DNA from 2 places in the Oceanobacillus sp. M65 genome. Region 1 is predicted to be linked to the other one. Evidence: predicted binding sites of a transcription regulator. Region 1 holds the regulator's gene; the other holds the start of a gene.
The links. Region 1 encodes LexA, which represses DNA repair genes until DNA is damaged. Its sites were predicted from a motif close to CGAACATATGTTCG; they were not measured.

Region 2: the regulator LexA is predicted to act here: its motif matches at 2,172-2,185, upstream of ACTWPF_RS16785 (ImmA/IrrE family metallo-endopeptidase).

Annotation. Positions count from the first base shown of each region.
Region 1 covers NZ_JBQQCJ010000002.1:548,443-561,535, forward strand. The annotation lists gene acnA (aconitate hydratase AcnA) at 1-335, opposite strand, end outside; gene ACTWPF_RS10405 (ATP-binding protein) at 578-1,699, opposite strand; gene ACTWPF_RS10410 (DUF2621 family protein) at 1,963-2,466, shown strand; gene ACTWPF_RS10415 (CcdC family protein) at 2,484-2,957, opposite strand; gene ACTWPF_RS10420 (response regulator) at 3,012-3,371, opposite strand; gene ACTWPF_RS10425 (Na(+)/H(+) antiporter subunit B) at 3,391-3,816, opposite strand; gene ACTWPF_RS10430 (cytochrome c biogenesis CcdA family protein) at 3,877-4,581, opposite strand; gene ACTWPF_RS10435 (YneF family protein) at 4,757-4,978, opposite strand; gene sirA (sporulation inhibitor of replication protein SirA) at 5,024-5,485, opposite strand; gene tkt (transketolase) at 5,826-7,832, opposite strand; gene ACTWPF_RS10450 (DUF896 domain-containing protein) at 7,966-8,199, opposite strand; gene ACTWPF_RS10455 (YneB family resolvase-like protein) at 8,410-9,048, opposite strand; gene lexA (transcriptional repressor LexA) at 9,336-9,959, shown strand; gene ACTWPF_RS10465 (amidohydrolase) at 10,054-11,334, opposite strand; gene ACTWPF_RS10470 (AbgT family transporter) at 11,350-12,861, opposite strand; gene ACTWPF_RS10475 (M20 family metallopeptidase) at 12,912-13,093, opposite strand, start outside.
Region 2 covers NZ_JBQQCJ010000005.1:37-3,741, forward strand. The annotation lists partial or broken rRNA gene ACTWPF_RS16760 (23S ribosomal RNA) at 1-83, shown strand, start outside; rRNA gene rrf (5S ribosomal RNA) at 249-364, shown strand; tRNA gene ACTWPF_RS16770 (tRNA-Asn) at 440-514, shown strand; tRNA gene ACTWPF_RS16775 (tRNA-Thr) at 526-598, shown strand; gene ACTWPF_RS16780 (CBO0543 family protein) at 950-1,525, shown strand; gene ACTWPF_RS16785 (ImmA/IrrE family metallo-endopeptidase) at 1,682-2,152, opposite strand; gene ACTWPF_RS16790 (helix-turn-helix domain-containing protein) at 2,260-2,601, opposite strand; gene ACTWPF_RS16795 (hypothetical protein) at 2,772-2,921, shown strand; gene ACTWPF_RS16800 (helix-turn-helix domain-containing protein) at 2,902-3,318, shown strand; gene ACTWPF_RS16805 (hypothetical protein) at 3,498-3,705, shown strand, end outside.

The DNA.
Region 1 (13,093 bases):
CCCATATCTACCATAGCTTTACGTAGTGAAGCCAAATCAACCACTGCAGGAACTCCGGTGAAATCTTGTAGTATAACTCTGGAAGGTTTAAAAGGAACATCTACACCTTTGCCTTCTTTTGTGCCCCATTTTGTTAGTCTTTCAACGTGTTCATTTTTGATTTGTCGTCCATCATGTTGGCGTAGCAATGACTCTAGTAATACGCGAACAGAAAATGGCAAACGGCCAATTTTACCATGGCCAGCTTCTTCAAGTGATTTTAGACGATAATAATTGTACTTTTTCCCGTTTAAATCAAACTGTTTTTTCGCATCATAAACATTATGATTCCCCATTTTGTCTTCCCCTTTCAAACATACTTCACTTAATCATTTAATAAACTCTACAAATTTCGACTGCTTTTATACTATTACTCTATCATTCATATAAAAGCGATTTCCTTACAATTATATCTTAAAGGATAATCCAGGAGAAAACAAACCATTCCCTTTTTCTTGCATATATTAAAATCTTATGTAGAGTGATAAGTTTTACTTATTAGTTTGTTTAAAAAAACCAAGGGCAACGAATAACCAAATCATTTATGAAAAATCATGTGGAACGTACTTCCACCCTTCTCGTTTTGACTGATCTCTAATCTTGCTTGGTGTGACGCAAGGATTTGCCTTGTAATCATGATACCAAGTCCCGTGCCTGTTTGCTTTGTTGTAAAAAAAGGCTCGCCTAACTTATGTATGATTTCTTCTGGAATGCCGGGGCCCTCGTCACTGATACTAATTATAATTGCTTCCTCACTGTCCTTCACGTGAAACGTTATAAAACCTGGTGATTCCATTGCTTCAATCGCGTTTTTCAGCAAATTAATTAGGACCTGTTTAATTTGAGAACGATCGCAGTTAATTTGGGCTTTATCTGAGCCTTCAATTCTAATGTTTATGCCCTTTAATTTGGCTTGTGGACCTAAAAGAACTGTTACATCATGAATCATATCTCTAATAGACTCCATTTTTCGATTGTCAGTTAATGGCTTTGAAATGAAGAGCAGTTCAGATGTTATCGTTTCTATCTTTTCTATTTCTTCCACCATGATTTGATAATATTCCTCTTTTCCCTTTACGCCAGCTTGTAAAAGTTGAAGAAACCCTTTTAGAGAGGTCAAAGGATTACGTATTTCATGTGCGATTCCAGCAGCAAGCTGCCCAGCTACTGACATCTTTTCTGAACGGATCATCATTTCTTCTGCTTCTTTTTTATCTGTAATATCTTTTAAAGTCGAAATATAGTATTTTGTATTAGTTAATTTATCCGTTAACTTCGCGACCTTGCATTCTGACCAAATGTATTTGCCATTATTATTTAATATATTTACATTAATTTTCTGAAAGGTATCGGCAGCATTCTCCAACTGTTCTCTAATATAACTCACATCTTCTGCCGATATTTTTTCGTACCAGTAGGTACCTCTTAAATCAGAAGTTTGATAGCCCAATAAATCCTCTATTGAGCTAGAGATGTAAATAACCTTACCACTCTCATCCCAGACTGTCACAATATCATGGTTGTTTTTTTCTACCCAATCTACCATGTATAGGGGTAGTTTCGATAATGCTTCAAAGGTATCCTGTGTATTGGCGGGTTCTGCTTTTTTTACAGTATGTTCAACTTGATATTTATTTTGATCTCTGTTCTTAAAAGCCATAGTACTCCCCCTCTTTGTCATAATGTAACAACCATTTGGCGTCTCATAATTCAAGATTATGATATATCATGCGATAATATGTCGCTTGTTTGCAGTAATTTTCCTATTATAATATGATATAATTGTTTTACTTGTTATCTTTATGAATATATACCCAATTATTAGTAATATTACTATACCTGCGTAAAAAAATAAATTACTTATGTAAAATACTTGTAACAATTTGTAATTTCATTTGATTATTTGAAGAAAAAGGTGAAACGATGTCGGGATTTGTAGATTATTCTATTATAATCATTTTATGGGGCTTTCTTATGATTACCTTTATGGCAATAGGTGGTTTTTTCATGTTCCGTAAATTTTTGAAACGACTTCCTAAAGAAGATGGAAAGTCCATTATGGACTGGGAAGAGTATTACATGGAAAAAAGCCAACATATGTGGAAAACAGAAGAGAAAGAACTTCTTGAAGAATTGGTTTCTCCTGTGCCTGAACTATTTAGAGATATTGCAAGGCATAAAATCGCAAGTAAAATTGGAGAAATTGCGCTCAAGAGAGAAATGAGTACTATCAACCAAGAAGTGGTAATCGAAGGATATATTCTAGCTACACCTAAACGGGATCATAAGTTTCTCAGAAAAAAATTAAAAGAGAAGAACATTCAAGTTGCTCCTTATGAACATTTGTTTATCATGGCAAAAGAGGATTATACGCCAGATTGGGAAAAACGAATGGAAAACAATAATAAAAAGAAGTCCGAACACTAAACATTTCGGACTTCTTTTTATGCATTAACGTGTAATTGCTTTTCAAGCTGAAGAAATTTATACAACATACAGCATCTCCACGTAAATATCATCCCAAATGCCAAGGTAAAAAACATTCCACTTGTTTCTCCTGCTGAAATACTGCTACCGATGATCAGTTTCATTACAATTCGAAAAAGCAGTAAACCAAAGAGAATAAAAACAAATGATTTTGAGGGAATCAAATAGATCGCTTCATGCCGAATCTCAAATCTGGAAGCTCTAACTAAGAAAAACGAACAAATAACGCCTACGATAAGAGCTTCTAAGAACTGGCTTAAGCTAATTTGAAAAACAGGAAATATAAACATTAATGCACCTGTACTCATAAAAAGGGGCGGCAACATAATTTTTTTAACCGAAGCCGGCTTCTTGGCTCCCCTTATGCGAATAAAAATCATAGTCACAGCCATACAGGCTGCAACAATAGTACTGGCTACCAACCAAAACATAATGACATTACCTCATACTTTCTATCAGGTTATACCCTTAGTTGTTACCGTTTCTCATTTCACTAAGCGGTTAACAGTTTCCAAGACCTGACTATCATCAAACGGCTTTACAATAAAGTCTTTTGCACCAGACTCGATTGCTTCCACCACAACCTTTTGTTGGCCCATAGCTGAACATACAATGATGGTAGCATGCGGGTCATAAGACTTAATCTCCTTAATTGCATCAATACCATTCATGATAGGCATCGTAATATCCATTGTAACAAGGTCAGGATCCAGTTCCTTATAGAGCCTCACCGCTTCTGCACCATCTGCAGCTTCCCCCACAATATCATGGTTTTCTTTTTTAAGTATAGTGGATAAGGTTACCCTCATAAAGTTTGCATCGTCAACTACCATAACTCTGGCCATATTCTTCCTCCCCTAAATGTTACTGATCGTTTGCTATGGTTAAAATGATTGTCATCATTACTCCGATTACTGTGAAATAGACTCCTAAGTCAAAAATCATAGCTGTTGCCAACTCAATTTCACCAAATAAAGGAATTGTAAAGTAATCAAAGGTCTGGGATAAGAATGGTACACCAAATATAAATGAACCTATACCTGTACCAAGTGCGATAGCTAAACCAATTGGAATTAATATCAAGAAGTTTATTGGTAGTACTTTCTTTACAGCCTCGATTCCATAGGCTATATACATAAGCAAAATAGCCGCTGAGGTCATAAGCCCACCAACAAAACCACCACCTGGTGAATTATGTCCGGCAAGTAATAGATAGACTGCAAAACCTAGCAGGATAAAGGCTATCAATGATGTGGTAGTACGTAATATTAGATCGTTTGTTTTGTACATATAAAAAGCTCCTTTATGCCTATATATCATAAGTTTAATATACTCTGCTAATAAAATCCATCAAAATCCTGTGAAACCAAATAACCCGCCCAAATAGGACGTCAATTTATAAATCCAGTCAAAAAACAACGCTATCCCTATCACTACCATTAAGTACCCACCTATCTTCACAATGATGGAACTGTGTCTTTTTATCCAACCTAATTTCCCAACGAAGAAGGATAATATAAAGAAAGGGACAGAGAAACCTAGAACATAACTGATCATCATCCACATCCCAGCTTGTGGCTCTGTAGACGCAAGTGACAGGACGACACCTAGTATGGGACCAGTGCATGGCGTCCACCCAAGGGAAAATGCCAACCCGATGATAAAAGATCCTACAAAGCCAGCTGGGCGATTTTTAAACATAATTTGCTTATTCTTCATCAAGAACTCAAAGTTCAACACTCCTGCAATTACTAATCCAAAAAAGATAATTAGAATAGCACCCACTTGTCTAATTAAGTCTTTGTATGTCATCAAAAACTCCGATATGTAGAGGCTCGTGAAGCCCATCATGATGAATACACAGGAAAAACCTAGTAAAAAGAAAAGGGTATGCATTGTGCTCTTCACATTGAATTTTTTATTATCCTCTTTTAATTCGCTTACACTCATACCTGTAATATAGGATATAAAAACTGGAAATAACGGCAATACACAGGGAGATATAAACGATAAAAATCCAGCACTAAATGCAATAAAAATATTTACTTCAGACATATTCTACCTCCTCATAGCTAACTTATCACAGTGTAGCTAAAAAAGTATTGTTCCATGCATTAAATTTATGACGAAAAACCGAAAATATTAAGCGTTGTAATAAAAAAGCCCCTTACGTTGTACGGTAAGGGGGTGATTCGCGCGGATGCTTGTTGCAAAATTATAAAATAATTGCTTACTTACCAGATTGATTATTCATAGAACGCATCATCTGATTAATTTTCTTCTGAGATGGTTTTTGTCCCATTTGCATCATTAACGTACGAAGCATTTGCTCATTAATTGGTGGATTCTTTTTTAAATAGCTCATCATATATTTTCTTGCAATAAAAAATCCAAGAGCAACACCAGCAATTAATGCTGCTATAGCAATTAGTACTACCCAAATCGTGCTCATGTCACGCCTTCCTCCTTCGTGTTGTCTCTTTAACAGTATAGTAAATTAATGATAAGAATACAATACTTGTCCACTTTTTGGTTCACGTATACGAATAACTGGTGATACCCAGCCATATTGCGCTGTATTTTCTCCAATGATAAAGAAGGTAGAGTCAATCTCCCGTAATATTGGAAACAATATCTCTTCAGCTTCCAGTATTGTTTCACAACGAAATTTTAAATGTTTTTCACTTATATGTAAAGGAATATTAGTCGAATTTTTATATAATCGTAAAAAATCTGTTGTTTCGTATGAAAACATCGTTTTATCCAGCTTCTCTTCTACGATCTTACAGAACTGTGTTCCAGGAAAAGGATAGGTACTATAGTCATATTGCATTTGTAGCTCCGGTCTTTGCTGACATTCTTTCTGATAATGTTTTATAAAACGATAAAGAATATCACTTTTATGGAAGTAATGCCAAGAAAACTCTTCCTTCATCCGGAATACAGTATATTCATACATACTAAACTTCCCCCTTTTCCTTCTATTATACGGAAAGAAGCTTTAAAATAATGTCGGTTCATCGGAGATATTTTAACTTGTTTTGTCGAGAAAAGTTTATAAATATACAAAAGCCCTAATACCACTAGAAAGTTCTCTTTTTAAAGCTCTTAAAAGAGTTAAGATTCGTAATTTATATATTAAAAATTAGAGTAATTTTAGATCGACTGAACGTATGGTAGTCTTATTCTGTGAACTATCTCAAACAAAAAAACAGCATACCAATCCTAATGCGAATTGGTATGCTATTTCATTTAGTTTTTCTCGACTTAAAATGGATTATTCATCCTAAAAAATCAAGCTATTTTGTTAGTGATTCTACATGTTCTACGACATTCTCTACAGTAAAACCATATTCTTTTATAACTCTATCACCATTAGCTGATGCACCGAATCGGTCAATGGCAATAATTTTTCCATGGTCACCTACATAACGATCCCAACCGAATGATGCTGCCATTTCAATTGCTACTCTGTTTTTGACAGAAGAAGGTATAACTTTTTCTTTATATGCTGCATCTTGGGCATTAAAACGATCCCAGGATGGCATGCTTACAACGCGAACGTCAATGCCTTTTTCTTTAAGGGCTGTTTGTGCAGAGACAGCCAACTGTACCTCAGAACCTGTCGCTAAGAGCAATGCATCTGGGGTTTCTTTGGTAGCATCACTTACAACGTATGCCCCTTTCTTAACACCTTCATATGCATACTCTTTTGTCCCTTCAAGAGTAGGAAGGTTTTGACGTGTAAGCACAAGTGCGGTAGGTTGATTGGTTGATTCAATTGCTAATCTCCAAGCCGCTTGTGTCTCATTAGCATCCGCTGGGCGAATTAATGACAAGCCAGGCATAGCACGTAAAGCTGCTAATTGCTCAACTGGTTCGTGCGTCGGACCATCTTCTCCTACTGCGATGGAATCATGTGTGAATACATACGTCACAGGTGCATTCATAATGGAAGAAAGACGAACTGCTGGACGAAGGTAATCACTAAATACAAAGAAAGTACCCGCATAAACCTTCAATCCACCATGAAGAGCCATTCCATTTAATGCTGCGCCCATAGCATGCTCCCGTACACCAAACCAAACATTACGACCTGCATAATTTTTTCGCGTGAAGTCTTCTTCATCATTCATGGTTGTTTTATTTGATCCTGCTAAATCCGCACTTCCACCAAAGAAATTAGGAACAGCTTTAGCAATAGCGTTCAATACTTTTCCAGAAGAAGCACGAGTTGCAAGGGTGTCTTTTCCTGCTTCAAAGACAGGTAGAGATTTTTCCCAATCAACAGGCAGTTCACCTTTCATAGCTAATTCAAATTGCTTTGCCAATTCTGGATACTTTTCATTGTATGTTGCCAATAAAGCGTTCCATTTATCTTCTGCTTCAGCACCTTGTTTCCCAATTTTTTCTTGGAAATCTTCATACACTTCTTCTGGCACATGGAAGTCTTGTTCATAGGTCCATTTATAATAATCTTTAGTTAGTTTAACTTCGTCTGCACCTAAAGGAGCACCGTGAGAAGAAGCTGATGCTGATTTATTAGGAGAACCATAGCCAATAATTGTTTTCACTTCAATAAGTGTTGGTTGATCAGTATTCTCCTGTGCTTGTTTAATCGCTTTTCTTAATTCATTTACATCGTTGCCATCTTCAACGCGAATTACTTGCCATCCATATGCTTTGAAGCGTTCTTCCGTGTTTTCAGAGAAAGATTGATTTAAATCGCCATCTAAAGATATATCGTTGGAATCATATAGTGCAATTAGCTTACCAAGACCTAAATGCCCAGCAAGTGAAGCAGCTTCATGTGAAATACCTTCCATTAAATCTCCATCACTTACAAGTGCATAAGTGTTGTGATCGACGATCTGTAGATCTTCCTGGTTAAATTTCGCAGATAGATGTGCTTCAGCCATCGCCATCCCAACTGACATGGCAATCCCCTGACCTAGTGGACCAGTTGTTGCTTCTACACCGTCTGTGTGATGTACTTCTGGATGGCCTGGTGTCTTAGAATCCCATTGACGAAATTCTTTCAAGTCATTCATCGACACGTTATAACCAGATAAATGAAGCAAACTATATAGAAGCATAGATCCATGGCCTGCTGAAAGAACAAAACGGTCTCTATTAAACCATTTTGAGTTTTTAGGATTGTGGTTCATGAAATCAGTCCATAGCGTGTAGGCCATTGGAGCTGCTCCCATTGGAAGTCCAGGATGACCAGAGTTCGCTTTTTCGATTGCATCAATAGATAATGTACGGATTGTAGTAATTGAATTTTGTTCTATGTTGTTTGACATATTGTTTAGCCCCTTTCAAAAATAACTACTGGTTGTTTCCTCCTCATTCTATAACGAAACCCATTCAGGAACAAGTTAAAACGGATAGGCTTCCTTATAAAAGGGCTGATTTTTGTCGTAGTATGGTACAAAATTAATGTTTCTTATTTCTCTCTTGCAAGTCTTTCACTTTTTTTGGTGTAACATCGTTTCCTTTAGGATCCACAACTGTCATGGATTTAAACTGGTTTTTAAAAGAGCTTCTTACATTGTTTAGATATTCTTCACGGAGCTCTTTTTGTTCCTGCTTCTCTTTCTCAGTTAAACCTGTATCTTTTGCCTTTTTCGCCAGTGAATTAATTCGCTCAATTTTATCCTGAGATAACATGGCTCTACCTCCTTTTCAATTATCTATTACACAAGTCTAAATACCCCCTGGGATTTTACAAACTTCATCGTCGTAATTGTGCCAATGTTTTGGGCTGTCTAAGATCTTATTAAGCTTTATCTTTTAAAAAACTATTTTACGTCTGAATACAACAAAAAACAAGAGCCATTAGCTCCTGCTTAGTTATTTTACGCCTATTAAGGCTTATATTCAAGTATCTTGCAGTTCCTTATACCTCCGATGGACCGTCGCTTTTGAAACAGGGTAACCCATTCCATTTAATGTACTCGTAATCTCTTCAAATGTAAGTTTTTTCTCTCTAAGTCTAACCACTTCTTCTATAGGAAAGTCAACTCTATCACGCCCTGGCGCATGATGCTGGTTTTTGAGATTTTCAGCAGGATTATACCCTTGTTCTACTGCGCGTCTCATTCCTCTTTTAATCTTTGCATTGTGAATTTTGCGTTGGTATTCTTCCACTATCCCAACAATTTGCAAAACCATAGAGTCTGATTCTGATAGTTCAAGCTTCCCATCATGCATTGCTGTATATACATCTATTTGGAGCTTTTGAAGTTGATGGAACAACGCAATTTTGGTATTCCCACGCCCTAGTCTAGTTTCATCCTGGATCAGTAAGCAGTCAGCATCTTTAGCTGCAAATATATCGAGCATCTCAAATATGCCATTTCGCTCTATCTCATAGCCACTCTTCTGTTCTTCTATACAAGCTATCACATTAAAATTATTGCGTTCTGCTAATCCCGTTAGCTCTATTTTTTGTCTAGCAAGAGAGGTCTCTTGGGTATGTTTGTCGGTACTCACGCGACAGTAGATAATTGCATTCAACACGCTTACTCCTTCTTAAACCAATTAACTCGTAATCATAGTAAAGTACAGGAATCCCAGCGTCAAGGCAAAGGCAACTATATAAAACAAATCCGTTTTTGTAAGTTTACTAAACATAGTCTCATTCCCTCCTTTTCTAAATAGGAACCTTTGTTCGCTTATTTGTAATTTTAATTATAGCAGAACATATGATCCTGTCAAGGCTTTTTCTCGAACGAATGTTTGCTTTATGTGGAATCAAATGGTAAACTATTAATAATTAATCTTATGGGCGAGGTGAAACATTTATGTCAAAACTATCAAAACGTCAGCAAATGATTTTAGATTATATTAAAGACGAAGTAACAAAAAAAGGATATCCGCCTTCCGTCCGGGAAATAGCCGAAGCTGTTGGACTTGCCTCAAGTTCTACAGTGCATGGACATTTATCTAGAATTGAAAGCAAAGGATACATTCGACGAGATCCGACTAAGCCAAGAGCAATTGAAATACTGGATTTGTCGGAAGGAAACAATATTCCTAGAGAAGAAGCTCGCTATGCTCCTGTAATTGGGAAAGTAACAGCAGGCCTACCTATTACAGCAGTTGAAAACATTGAGGAATTTATTCCTCTACCAACCACAAGTGCCGGGCCTGATGATAATCTTTTCGTATTGGTTATCGAAGGGGAAAGTATGATCGAAGCAGGAATACTTGATGGGGATATGGTTATCGTAAAACAGCAAAACACAGCACAAAACAGTGATATAGTTGTTGCGATGACAGATGAAAACGAAGCGACAGTGAAAAGGTTCTTTAAAGAAAAAGACCACATTCGCCTCCAGCCTGAGAATGCAACGATGGATCCGCTTTTATATGATAATGTAACAATACTAGGTAAAGTGATTGGCTTATATCGTAATATTCATTAAATTGAACAACGCGTCCATGTACTCGCCTTTCGACCATTCCAATTTATCTTTTTCTAACAATAAAAAACAGCTGCCTCGAGGGGCAGCTGTTTTTTTATTGTTCCATAATTACTTTGGCTGATTGGAAAAGAATTTTAACAGCAGGTAATAACGTGTCTTCTTTAATATCAAATTTTTCATTATGATGGCCTGCAGCCAGTTCTGTTCCGAATACACAGTAGGTTGCCTTTCCGCCATTTTTCTGCACTTCGTTCATAAAATAGGTCGCATCCTCTGACCCTCCTGGTGTGTTATCCTCCAGTCGACTTTTTTCAATATCTGGGGATGCTTCGGCACATTGATGGAGGATACCTGCTAGGTCCAACGAACATTTACAGCTTAGTGCCTCTCCTACTGTTTTGATCTTATGTTCTACTTGGTACATGGTAGCCGCTCCACTGACGATGGATGTGACCTGCTCTTTCACATACTCATTTATTTCAGAAGTCTCTCCTCGTGTTTCTACTTTCATACTAGCATGGTTGGCAATAATATTTCTACCTGCACCAGCTTCAAGCTGCCCAACATTTATCCTGGTAGCCCCTCCTGAATGGCGTGATATACCATGAAGGCTTAGCACACTAGCGGCTGCTGCTAAGAGTGCATTCTTCCCTTGTTCAGGACTTCCTCCGGCGTGAGCTGCTTTACCAGTATAGCTGATATCTAACTTGGAGGTCGCAAGAAAACCACTATTGGCAGCAACGAACTGCTTATGCGGAACACCGACCCCAATATGGGTAGCGACGAAATAATCAACATCTTCCACTACATTTGCTGCCGCCATAGCTTTTGCTCCTCGTGTGCCTTCCTCAGCTGGTTGAAATATTAATTTTATTTTCCCCTTAAGTTGGTCCTTATTTTCAATAAGCAGGGTGGCGAGGCCTAAACCCATCGCGGTGTGGGAGTCATGACCGCAGCCATGCATTTTCCCGTGAACTTTTGAGCTGAATCCTTCATTGCACGGGAAATGCTCGTTACTGTTTGACTCTAAAATATCCAATGCATCCATATCAAATCGAAATGCAATGACAGGACCTTTCTTACCTGTATCTAGTGTGGCAATTATTCCTGTATAACCTTCAGAAAAGAGATGAAGATAATCACCAATCGCCCCATTTTTCTGTGCCCATTGATAATGTTTCTTTGTCTCCTCCTCAGTTGGTTTTCCCATACAGTCTGCCTCAGACATAACTTCCTTTCCCATTTTCAATTGGAAACCAAGCTCATCTAAAATAGAGGCTACAATAGATGCTGTTCTCATTTCCAAAAAACCTGTCTCTGGATATTGGTGGAAATCTCGGCGCCACTTAATTAATTTATCTCCTAATTGTTGCATACTGCTCTCCTCCTTCTATAAGAACGGGTATATTCCTGGACCAAATGGTAGTCCTGAATAGTAAAATACTAGAATTAATATAATCCAAGTAGTTAAAAACGCAATACTATACGGTAGCATTAATGAAATATAAGTACCTATACTTGCTTTTTTATCGTATTTTTTTATAAACGCCAAAATAATAACCATATACGGGAACAATGGTGTAATAATATTTGTTGAAGAATCTGCCACCCTGTACGCAACTTGCGTAAAGGCCGGATGATAACCGAGTTGCATAAACATCGGAATAAATACTGGAGCTTCAATTGCCCACTTGGCAGACCCTGAAGTGATCAGGAAGTTCATTAATGCTGTAAATATGATATAGCCAATAATCAACCAAATACCTGTAAAATTAATATCCTTTAGATAATCAGCGCCATTAACTGCTACCCATGTACCTAGATTTGACCAATTAAAATATGCAATAAACTGGGCAATGGCAAACACTAAAACGATATAACCCGACATGTCTTTAATAGAGTCGGCCATGTAGTCTCCTACATCCTTACCAGATCTAATTTTACCTACTGTTATACCAAACGTAACACCAATTATCACAAAGAATATTAAAACGATTGGAACAATACCATCTAAGAAAGGAGAAGGAACAATACTACCATCCTCACCCCTTAATGGGCTATTTGGTAAAAGTATGATCGTCAAAATAATCGCTATGTATGCTAGGCCAGCAATAAGCGCATTACGGAACCCTTTCCCGCCATTTTTTAATTCTTCACTGTTCTCTTCTTCAATGGCTCCTCCTTTGTATTCCCCCAAACGTGGTTCAACAAATTTAGTAGTGATGAGTCCCCCAACAATTGTCATAATAAAGACAGATACAATATTAAAGTACCAGTTATCTACAGGTGTGATCACCAGAGAATCGTCAAGGATGGCTGCTGCTTCCGTGGAGATTCCTGCTAACAATACATCTGTCCCGGCGATAAAGATATTTGCCGTAAATCCAGCTCCTGCCCCGGCAAAGCCTGCAGCTAATCCAGCTAATGGATGCCGTCCAACTTTATAAAACACCATCGCAGCAAGTGGTGGTATCAATACAACTGCAGCATCAGAGGCTAGGTTTCCAAGAATCCCCACAAATACCACCGTATAAGTAACTAAACTTGGAGGTGAGCTTAAGATTGTTTTTCTGATAGCATAATCCATCAGTCCAACCTTCTCAGCTAGACCAATTCCTAGCATCATGACAAGAACAAGTCCCAGTGGAGCAAAACCAGTAAAGTTATCGAGCATGGAAGTTAAGATAAACTGCAACCCTTCACCTGATAGCAAATTTTGAATTTCTAGCTCTTCCCCTGTACCTGGATGCACAACAGAAGCATTAAACAAACTAAATATATAGGAAACAACGATCATTAATAATGATAGTCCAATAAATAAAATAAACGGATCCGGTAACTTATTTCCTACCTTTTCAACCAAATCTAAAAATCTTTGAAATAAACCACGCCTCTTTTCCATAATATCCCTCGCATTCTATACTAATATTTCGATCTAACTCTTTGGTAAGCCTATTTCTCATGCAACTTTGAAGGATTTACACCCTCAGGAATAGGATTGCTGTATGGATTGGCTTTCTTAAATGCCTTGAATTCTTCTTTTATGTTTTGTAGGTCTTCTGGGCTGTTAAACAGCTGAATACCAGCTAAGGCCATTGTTTCTGCGGCGCGGAACATACCGTTTAATGCATAGT
Region 2 (3,705 bases), on a different contig from region 1:
AGACGATGAGGTTGATAGGTCCGAGGTGGAAGCGTGGTGACACGTGGAGCTGACGGATACTAATAGATCGAGGACTTAACTAACATTTTCTATGATTCGTTGTTTACTCTTATTTAGTTTTTAGGGTATAAATAAAAACCCCTTGCATTTTCTTTGAAAAATGCATATAATATGGTCAGTTATCAAGGAAGTTTGAAGTGATTCATTTTCTTTCTATGAGAAACACCAAATGACCTATATGAATTAGGTCTGGTAGTAATAGCGGAGAGGTCACACCTGTTCTCATGCCGAACACAGAAGTTAAGTTCTCCAGCGCCGATGGTAGTTGGGGCTTTGCCCCTGCAAGAGTAGGACGCCGCCAGGCCTATTTTTTTATATATTTCGTATAATAATCTGTCACCATGTACATAATAAGATTGTTATAGTAATTTATTATTATTCCACAGTAGCTCAGTGGTAGAGCAATCGGCTGTTAACCGATCGGTCGTAGGTTCGAATCCTACCTGTGGAGCCATTTTTATGTCTGCTTCCATAGCTCAGCAGGTAGAGCACTTCCATGGTAAGGAAGGGGTCAGCGGTTCGAATCCGCTTGGAAGCTTATCTAAACCCCTCGATATATAAGGCTTTTACTTCTTTCAAGTAAAAGCCTTTTTTGTTTACTTATATATTTTTCAGCCGAAGATATAAAAAGAAAAGCCCTCGAAGTTTGAGAGTGAGGATTTTTTCTTTTATTAACTTAACAACCTATACATCCGTATATAGACCATCAAACTTATAAGGGCATATGTAAATTTTCTATCATAGTGATTCTTCAATCGTTTCATATACTAAAGTATTTCAATCTTAACTATGTAAGTTTCCTTCTATATTAAATAAAAGTCTTGTTTCTAATGAATAAAGGTAGTAGGGACGTAGACAATAAGTAACAAAAAGGTTAGGTGGGAACTAAATGACCGTCGAACAAGGGTTAAAACAAACAGACAGAGCATATGACCAATTAGTTGAAGTTAACCAGATGATGACAGATGCAATATTTAACGCTTTTTTATTTACTTGGCAATGGTGGTTAGGTATAGGCTTATTTATTTTTCCCTGGTTTATATGGATCTTGTTCAGGGATAAGAAAAATACTGGTCGTCTTCTATTGGCTGGGTTCATTACCATCATTCTGTCCCTATTAATTGATCTTATTGCAATGTCTTATGGCCTTTGGTCCTATCCTATGAAATTCCTACCTATATCTCCAGTCTTGTTTCTGCCTTATCATTTGTCATTAGCTCCTGTTGCAGTTATGTTTGTTTTACAAGTTGGACCGAGAGTTAGTTTGTTTATCAAAGGAATAATTTTTGCAGGTATCGCAGCGTTTGGTGGGATGAATTTATTTGATGCCATCGGGTTTTATAACCCAAGAGGTTGGCCGACAATGTATGATTTCTTTATTTTCCTTTTTATCTATATTATAGCGAGCCTTTTTTATAAAATAGACAATTATGATGAAAAAGTATCTCATACTCGAAAACCATGATCCCTTTTAGGCCATAATGTACAAAATAATTGTCTTCATTTTATATATGAGCATGTTTAAGCCACAGTAAACTATACTAATTCTCTTAGAGGAAAGGTCTTTACACAACTCGAGTAAAGGCCTTTTATTTATCTAGACGATTTCGGCCCTCTACAATCAATAAAGGTTACTTCTGCAAAGTCCCCTTTTATTCTCCAACATCTCCATACGCTTACAAGCAAATGCATACTCTACATTAAATAATTCCATGAGCTTATACGGTGTCATTTTCAAAGTATTGTCTTCCAACATAAAGGTGGGGATGCAAAGGTGGCAGCTGAAGTAGTTTGCCTGCCATTCCTGTAACTCAATAAAGCTGGGTGGTAATAGCTCTTGCCTTCCTACATGCCACATAATATGTCCAACTTCATGGGTGAATTCTTGCCACTGAACTCTTTCATTCTTTTGCTCATTTAAGAAGATAATGTATTTCCCATTCCTACATATTGCTTCACTTCCAAACTCCCATAAATGTACCGTTACTTGAAGAGCATCCGCTACTTTATCAATACCTAAGTCTGCAGGCTTTCTTATATTGAAAGATAGTAAAAGGTCCTTAACAAATTTTTCTGTCCTAGTGTAAAACATAGTAATGCCTCCTTGAAAAAGAATGTATGTTCGTATTTAAGTTATAAAAAGAGGTGTACCATTATTTGTACACCTAACAACCGGCAAAGAGTCTTTAGTAAGATAACTTACTCTTCCTTGAATGCTTCCCAAATTCTTTTTAACCTGCGCAAATCTTCTTCACTATTTTGTGGTAACGTTTTATACCACCTCTCGAGAGAAGGATCATTCCGAAATGCTTCAAATTCTTGTTTTTCAGACATGGAAGGATTCTCTGATCTCCCAAGAAGATAGTCAGTAGTTACTTCGAGGATTGTTGCTATACGGCTAAGCTCGTGATCTTTAACAGGCCTTTCCCCTAGCTCAATACGATTCATAACACTCACATTTAATTCAACGCGTTTGGCAAGTTCTCGTTGACTCCACCTTTGTCTCTCTCGCAATTGGACAATTCTTTCCCCTAAATTCACCGTGAACAACCCTTTCCTATACCTCTATATCCTAACATAGTTTCTATTAGTGAAACAAATTATTATTTTTAGCCCTAAAGTCCTCTTTACATTTCTGTTTTAGAAATATAATATAAGAACACACGTTCTATTGTATTTTATCATGTTTTATAATAACAGGGGGTAAATCTATGAACAAAAAGTTGAATGCTGTTAGATGGGTTGTCAGTGACATAAGAAAGGATAAGCAAAGTGGGGTTCTCTCTCCTATTAAGAGAAGTAAGTATGCACAATTATTATTTGAAAAGGGGGCGGGGTTTAATGAAAGAAAAACAGATTGAGCGCACATTGAAAGACTATCATTGGATGATTAAAGAAATTAAAAGGCAGCGCGATGTGCTTGAGGAAGAGATAGGTTTAAAGCTAGTTGCCTCTTCTGGTATAGAGTCAACCCTTCCTAAAGCAAAAGGAACCGTTAGTGATCCTGTTGGACAAGAAGTATTGCGTAGGGAGAAGAAGAGTGGATGGATCATGAAATTGGAGAAAAAGATACTATATATCCAAGAAAGAATGGAAGTCATTGAAGATCCCAGGGAAATGGCTATTTTAGAATGTATGTTAGATGGAATGACAATCAGTGCGATTAGCCAGCATATGGGTTTATCAAGAAGGCAGGTCTATCATGTGAAGGATGAGATCGTTCGGAAAATTTCACACTTTACACACTCTGCTCAGTAGATGACAAGAATAACAAGAGGGATGTATAATCGGATTAACAGGAATAGAACAAACGTTCCTGTTAGAGATCCTATTCCTTTTTAGCGTCTTTCCTAAGCAAAACATTGCTAGGTAAAGACGTTTTCATTTTAACAAATGAAAAGAAAAGGACACTACTACGTCTTGAAGGGAGGTTGGGAATGCTAAATCAAAAGGAACAGGAAAATTTGAAGGAATTTATGACAGTGCTTACGGAGGTGAAGGTGTCGTTGGCGGAGTTAAATGGAAAAATAGATCAAATAGAAGATATTAAAGAAACACTCGCCAAGACAAAGAAAATTGCAGACGAGGCAAACTATCGTTCTACCGAGAACAATAGTAAAATCACTTCCATTCAGACTAGCTCAA